Regions from separate parts of the Pseudomonas sp. GW821-FHT01C01 genome, predicted to be linked through region 2. Evidence: predicted binding sites of a transcription regulator. Region 2 holds the regulator's gene; the other holds the start of a gene.
The links. Region 2 encodes FliA, which starts transcription of late flagellar genes. Its sites were predicted from a motif close to CTAAAGTTTNNNNNNNNNNNGCCGNTAA; they were not measured.

Region 1 (3,769 bases), on a different contig from region 2:
TCGGCTTTTTTGTACGTCACTGCTTGGGCGCTTCACCCGGTTTCGGCGCCGGAGCATCAAACAGATTCAACCGTTCGCGCAATTCGTGAGCCGGCAGCGGTTCCTTGTCCGCCGGCAACGCGTTCGGGTCGACCGGTGCGGCTCCCGGAACTGCCGAACCTTGCGGAGCGTCAGGTGTCGGCTCCGCGCCTTGCGAACCTTCGATCGCATGCTGGGCTTTCTTGGTCAGCACCACGATGTCGATGCGACGGTTGACCGGGTTGAACGGATGCTCGCGATCGAACAGGGCCGACGAGGCATAACCGACCACGCGCGCCACCTGTGCATCCGGATAGCTGCCCGCCACCAGCGCACGACGTGCGGCGTTGGCACGGTTGGCCGAAAGCTCCCAGTTACCGAAATCACCGGTGCCGGTGTACGGCTTGGCGTCGGTGTGGCCGCTGATGCTGATCTTGTTCGGCACCGCTTTGATGGTGTCGGCCATGGCCAGCAGGATGTCTTCGAAATACGGTTTCAGACGGGCTGAACCCGAATCGAACATCGGGCGGTTTTCCGCGTCCACGATCTGGATGCGCAGGCCGTCCGGAGTGATTTCGAACAGGATCTGGTCCTTGAACTTCTGCAGTTGCGGGTTCTCTTCGACCTTGTTCTGCAGTTCCTGCAGCAACAGTTCGAGGCGTTCTTTTTCGACCTGCTCGGCCATGCCTTCAACCTGATCGGTATCGATGGTGACCTTGTCCGGCTGCGGCTGGGACTTCACCTCGGGGTTGAGGGTGTTTTCCGGCGCCAGGGTCGGCGTGCCGCCCAGATCGATGATGTACGGTGTGCCGCTTTCGGAGAAGCCGATTGGGTCCTTGAAGTAACCGGCGATGGCGATCTTCTGTTCCGGCGTTGCCGTGGACAACAGCCATAACACCAGGAAGAACGCCATCATCGCTGTCGCGAAATCCGCGAAGGCGATTTTCCAGGAACCCCCGTGATGCCCGCCCGCGTATTTCTTGACGCGCTTGATGATTATTGGCTGGTTATTTTCCATGACTTAGCGACCGCGAACCGCTTGTTCCAGCTCAGCGAAGCTAGGACGGTGCGCCGGATACAGAACCTTGCGGCCGAACTCCACCGCCAGCGATGGCGGCATGCCGGAAGCCGAAGCAACCAAAGAGGCCTTGATGGCTTCGTAGACGTTCAGTTCTTCCTTGGCATCGTGACCCAGGGCGTGGGCCAACGGACCGAAGAAACCGTAGGCGGCGAGAATACCGAAGAAGGTACCTACCAGCGCTGCACCGACGTGCAGACCGATCATTTTCTGGTCACTTTCACCCAGGGAAGCCATGGTCACCACGATACCCAATACCGCCGCGACGATACCGAAACCGGGCATGGCGTCGGCGATGCCGTTGACTGCGTGGGAGGGGTGGTCCAGGTCTTCCTTGAGGCTGGTCAGCTCCATGTCGAACAAGCCTTCAAGCTCATGGGGAGCCATGTTGCCGGAGGACATGATGCGCAGGTAATCGCAGATGTACGCGGTCATGCGTTCATCTTTCAACACCGTCGGGTACTTGGCGAAGATCGGGCTTGCGGCGGCATCTTCGATGTCACCTTCGATCGCCATCATGCCTTCGCGGCGGCTCTTGTTGAGGATCTCGTAGATCAGCCCCAGCACTTCCAGATAGAAGCCGTGGTTGAAGCGCGAACCGAACATGCCCAAGGCCTTCTTGAGCACGCGCATTGTCATGTGGCCGGGGTTGGCCTGCAGGAATGCGCCAAGGGCCGCACCCCCGATAATCATCACCTCGAAAGGCTGGATGAGAGCGCCGATTTTGCCGTGGGAGAGCACGTATCCGCCGAGCACGCTCGCGAATACGACGATGATGCCGATAATTTTAGCCATAGGTAGGAGAGCACTTACTGAGTCGGGTTCAAGGTCATATTCGGAAGTTAAAAAATCTCTTCTTCTACTTATCGGCAAAACTGCGCCAGACTATAGGCCGTTCAGGCGAAAAGCCAATTTGACCCAATCCGGGCATAGGTAATGTTGACGATGATCGCCTCCCACCATGGTTAACGAAACGAACGTTCCAACGCCAAAACCGACGACGCTCGAAGGCTGGGTCAAGCTTCTGGATAGTGTGCGCCTGCCGGTTCCGCAGGACAGTCACGACCGAGTCTGCCGGGCGATCCGCGACAGTCGCAGCTCGCTGCGCGATATCACTGAATTGATGCAGGACAGCCCGGCCCTGGCCCTGAGTGTCATCCGTGAAGCCAACCGGCACACCCACGGCAGCATGACCGAGCCGGCGGAAAACCTTGAGATCGCGATCAATCGCCTCGGCTTGAAGCGCACGGAAGAGCTGCTCGCGCGCCTGCCCGCCGAACCCCAGTCCGAAATCCCCAAAGCCCTGCGTCAGTTGCAGATGATCAGCCAGCACGCCACGCAACAGGCCAACGGTTTTTTTGCCAGTCGCCTGGCACGCCTGTGGCAGGACATCCACTGGGGCAGCCTGCTGTTTCTTTCGCCTCTGTGGCCGTTGGCACTGACCCATCCAAAACTGCTCGAAGACTGGGAGTTGCGGGTCATCCATAAAGGCGAGTCGGCACGCAAAGTCGAACAGCAACTGTTTGGCGTACGTCTGCTGGACATCGGCCAGGCGCTGGTGGATATCTGGCGCTTGCCGATCTGGGTGCAGCAGGGTTATCGGCTGTTACTCACTGAACAGCGGGAACTGGTGAAAGTCCTGCGCATCGCCCGTGACAGCGAGCATCCACTGCGCCAGCAGAACCGCCTCGATGACGATCCGACCCTGCGCCGCTGGCTCAATCAACCGGCCAACACGGTGCTGCTGGCCAACGGTCTGGCGCTGTCGGCACAACACGCCTGGGACAGCCCGCACAGTGAGCGCTGGCAGCTCCTGACCAGCCTTTACCTGCAAATGCCGATGGACGAGGTGCAGCAGCAATTGCACCAGCAAGCTGCCAACAGCGCACGCCAACACGCCATGCCCGACCTCTGGCACCCCGCCGAATCGCTGATCTGGCCGTGGGGCATGAACCGTATCCACGCCGGTTTGCTGCCGGCGGCGGCACCGAACGCCGAAGAGCTGGCGATGTGGCGCAAGCAATGCGCCGAATTGCTGGTCGAGCCGAGTCGCTTCACCAACGCCATGCACTTGACCATCGCCGCCCGGGACGCCCTCGTGGCCTGCGGCATGCGTCGGGTGATGATCCTGATGGCCGACCGCACCCACGCCAATCTGCGCGTGCACCAGACGGCCGGCCTGCCAAAGGAAGCGGCCGGGCTGAACTTCGTGGTCAGCCAGAGCAACGTGTTGCAACGCCTGCTCGCGCAACAGGCCCAGGTGCGCCTGACGCCAGCCAACAACGCGCAATTCTCGCCCCTGTTGCCCAACAACCTGCGTAAACAGTTCAGCGGCGAACACCTGCTGCTGCGCTCGCTGGTCAACAACGGCCGGGTGATCATGATCGTCGTGGCAGATCAGGGCGGCGGTCCGTTTTCGGAAATTTCCGTACAGGCCTTCGGCAAAACTGCGCAGTGCATCGAAAAAGCCCTGCACAGCTTTAGCCACCGAGGCCAATAAGCTGCGTTACAATCCTCCCTTTTGTGCTCTGGAGACCTCACATGTCTGACTTCTCTGGCTTGCCGCTGGTGATCGAGCCGAGCGACTTGCTCCCTCGCCTCGACGCCCGCGAACTGATTCTGGTGGACCTGACCAGTGTCGCCCGCTACACCGAAGGGCACATACCCGGCGCG
Region 2 (3,769 bases):
GTGCGGCTTCGTCTGCCGATTGCGGCTCGGCCAGACGGGCCAGTGCCGCGAGCAATTCAGGTGTCGCAGCCGTGATCGGGCTGCGCTCGCGGACTTCGCTGAACATGCTGTTTACCGCGTCCAGCGCTTCGAGAACCACGTCCATCAATTCCGAGTCGACGCGCCGCTCACCCTTGCGCAGGATGTCGAACACGTTCTCGGCGATGTGGCAGCACTCCACCAGCTCGTTGAGCTGGAGGAAGCCGGCGCCCCCTTTTACAGTGTGAAAACCGCGAAAAATTGCATTGAGCAAATCCGCATCATCCGGACGGCTTTCCAGCTCGACCAGTTGCTCGGACAGTTGCTCTAGAATCTCGCCGGCCTCAACCAGGAAATCCTGAAGGATCTCTTCATCGGCGCCGAAGCTCATCAGGGGGGTGCTCCTAACAGGTCTAAAAACCTAAAATACCTAAAAGTCTAAAACCCTAGGCTGGATAGCAAATCGTCCACATCGTCCTGACCGGACACAACGTCTTCTCTTTTATCGGCATGAATCTGCGGACCTTCACCCTGAGAGAGATGTTTTTGTGGATCTTTTTCCGCAAGCATCGCTTCACGGTCATGTTCGATGCCCGCAAAGCGGTCCACCTGACTGGCCATCAGCACGAGCTTGAGCAAGTTGCTTTCAACTTCAGTGACCAACTGGGTCACGCGCTTGATCACTTGCCCTGTGAGGTCCTGGTAATCCTGGGCAAGCAGGATGTCGTTGAGATTGCCCGACACCGCACGATTGTCCGTGCCGCTGCGTGCCAGGAAGCCGTCGACCCGCCGGGCCAGCTCGCGGAACTCTTCCGCACCGACTTCGCGACGCATGAAGCGCCCCCAGTCCGTGCTCAAGGCCTGGGCTTCATCCGCCAGGCCATTGACCAGCGGCGTGGCACTTTCCACCAGATCCATGGTGCGGTTGGCCGCAGCTTCGGTCAGCTTGACCACATACCCCAGACGCTCGGTGGCATCGGTGATCTGCGACACCTCTTCGGCTTGCGGCATGTGCGGGTCAATCTGGAAATTGACGATCGCGCTATGCAGCTCGCGAGTGAGCTTGCCTACCTCCTGATACAGGCCGCGGTCACGGGTCTGGTTGAGCTCATGGATCAATTGCACCGCGTCGCCGAACTTGCCTTTTTCAAGGCTCTCGACCAATTCGACGGCGTGTTTTTTCAGGGTCGACTCAAAATCGCCCAATGAAGTTTCGTTATTGCCCATAGCTCCCCCGTGGCGCACTCATCAACCGATGCGTTCGAAAATCTTCTCGATTTTTTCTTTCAACGCCTGGGCTGTGAAGGGTTTGACCACATAGCCGTTAACGCCGGCCTGGGCCGCTTCGATGATCTGCTCACGCTTGGCTTCAGCAGTCACCATCAGCACCGGCAGGTGCTTGAGCTTTTCATCGGCACGCACGTGGCGCAGCAGATCGATACCGGTCATGCCAGGCATGTTCCAGTCCGTTACCAGAAAGTCGATGCTTCCGCTGTTGAGCACCGGAATGGCGGTAGTGCCATCGTCGGCCTCGACGGTGTTGGTGAACCCAAGGTCACGCAGCAGGTTCTTGATGATCCGCCGCATCGTTGAGAAGTCATCAACGATGAGGATTTTCATGTTCTTGTCCAATTCGACCTCCAAGCAGTCTTAAACGCGCCCAGCACCTGGACGCGCCATTTCAATCAATCCGGCAAAGCACTCAATGACTGTCTGGAGCACAACAGATCGGGACCGGCGCAGTTCAACACCACACCAGCCTCTTTCGCAGTGTCCCCCACACTGCCTTCAGCGCGCTCGCCACTCCCCCAAACGCCCCCGCAAACGGGCCGCGCACTGGCTGTGTAACTGGCTGACCCGAGATTCGCTGACCCCCAGGACCTCACCGATTTCCTTGAGGTTCAACTCTTCGTCGTAGTACAGCGCCAACACCAGTCGCTCACGCTCCGGCAAATTGGCAATCGCATCCGCCAGCGCAGCCTGGAAGCGTTCATCCTCCAGGTCGCGTGACGGCTCGAGATGAGCACTCGCGCCATCCTCGTGCAGCCCTTCGTGTTCGCCGTCCTGCAAGAGATCGTCGAAACTGAATAACCGGCTGCCCAGGGTGTCGTTCAAAATCCCGTAGTAATCATCGAGACTCAATTGGAGTTCGGCCGCAACTTCGTGATCTTTAGCATCACGGCCGGTTTTCGCTTCAATCGAGCGAATGGCGTCGCTGACCATGCGCGTATTGCGGTGAACCGAACGTGGCGCCCAGTCCCCCTTGCGCACTTCATCGAGCATGGCGCCGCGGATTCGAATGCCCGCGTACGTCTCGAAACTGGCGCCTTTGCTGGCGTCATATTTGGTCGACACTTCAAGCAGGCCGATCATCCCGGCCTGGATCAGGTCTTCGACCTGGACACTGGCCGGCAAGCGCGCCAGCAAGTGGTAGGCAATGCGTTTAACCAGCGGCGCGTAACGCTCGATCAGCTCGTACTGCGCATCACGCGCCGATTTTTTGTAGAGGTTGTAACCGCTGGCCGTCATAGAACAGGTCCTGCTGTCTGTTGCACCAGGCGCTCGACGAAAAACTCCAGGTGCCCGCGCGGGTTGGCGGGCAGCGGCCAGGTATCGACTTTCTGTGCGATGGCCTTGAACGCCAGCGAGCACTTGGAACGCGGGAAGGCTTCGTAGACGGCGCGCTGCTTCTGCACGGCCTTGCGCACGCTTTCGTCGTAGGGCACCGCGCCGACGTACTGCAGGGCGACGTCGAGGAAGCGATCCGTGACCTTGGTCAACTTGGCGAACAGGTTGCGCCCTTCCTGCGGGCTCTGGGCCATGTTGGCCAGGACACGGAAGCGGTTCATGCCGTAGTCGCGATTGAGCAACTTGATCAAGGCGTAGGCATCGGTAATCGAGGTCGGTTCGTCGCACACCACCAGCAGCACTTCCTGGGCTGCGCGAACGAAACTGACCACCGAGTCACCAATGCCCGCAGCAGTGTCGATCACCAGTACGTCGAGGTTGTCGCCGATATCACTGAAGGCCTGGATCAGGCCGGCGTGTTGCGCGGGGCTCAGATGCACCATGCTCTGAGTGCCGGATGCGGCCGGAACGATACGGATGCCGCCTGGCCCCTGCAGCAGTACGTCGCGCAGTTCGCAGCGGCCCTCGATTACGTCGGCCAGGGTACGTTTGGGTGTCAGGCCCAGCAGAACGTCGACGTTCGCCAACCCCAGGTCGGCGTCCAGCAACATGACGCGCCGGCCAAGCTCAGCCAAAGCCAGGGACAAGTTCACTGACACGTTAGTTTTCCCGACGCCACCTTTGCCGCCGGTCACCGCGATCACCTGTACGGGATGCATGCTGCCCATGTTATTTCTTTACCTTGTCTTGCATAGACGGAGGCCACATTACTGGCTGCGCGTTCGCAAACGGAACAATGCATGGCAGACCATCGATGTAGGTACAAAAACTGTTCATTATTACCTCAGCCAACCTGCTTGGTCGGGCTGTGGTAGATGTCAGCGAACATGTCAGCCATGGCTTCTTCGCTGGGTTCTTCCTGCATTTGCACACTCACGGCGCGACTGACCAACTGGTGACGACGCGGCAGATGCAAATCATCCGGAATCCGCGGGCCATCGGTCAGGTAGGCCACCGGCAGCTCATGACTGATGGCCAGGCTCAACACCTCGCCCAGGCTTGCCGTTTCATCCAGTTTAGTCAGAATGCAGCCAGCGAGCCCACAACGCTTGTAACTGTGGTA

Region 1: motA (flagellar motor stator protein MotA) is a predicted target of FliA. The motif match lies at 1,960-1,987, and genes of this name have one in related genera.

Annotation. Positions count from the first base shown of each region.
Region 1 is NZ_JBWKXF010000025.1:45,055-48,823, forward strand. Features, by position in the region: gene motB (flagellar motor protein MotB) at 17-1,036, opposite strand; gene motA (flagellar motor stator protein MotA) at 1,040-1,891, opposite strand; gene AC07XF_RS16625 (HDOD domain-containing protein) at 2,058-3,596, shown strand; gene AC07XF_RS16630 (rhodanese-like domain-containing protein) at 3,638-3,769, shown strand, end outside.
Region 2 is NZ_JBWKXF010000009.1:91,466-95,234, reverse strand. Features, by position in the region: gene AC07XF_RS09000 (chemotaxis protein CheA) at 1-409, opposite strand, end outside; gene AC07XF_RS08995 (protein phosphatase CheZ) at 457-1,245, opposite strand; gene AC07XF_RS08990 (chemotaxis response regulator CheY) at 1,267-1,638, opposite strand; gene fliA (RNA polymerase sigma factor FliA) at 1,807-2,547, opposite strand; gene fleN (flagellar synthesis regulator FleN) at 2,544-3,374, opposite strand; gene flhF (flagellar biosynthesis GTPase FlhF) at 3,491-3,769, opposite strand, start outside.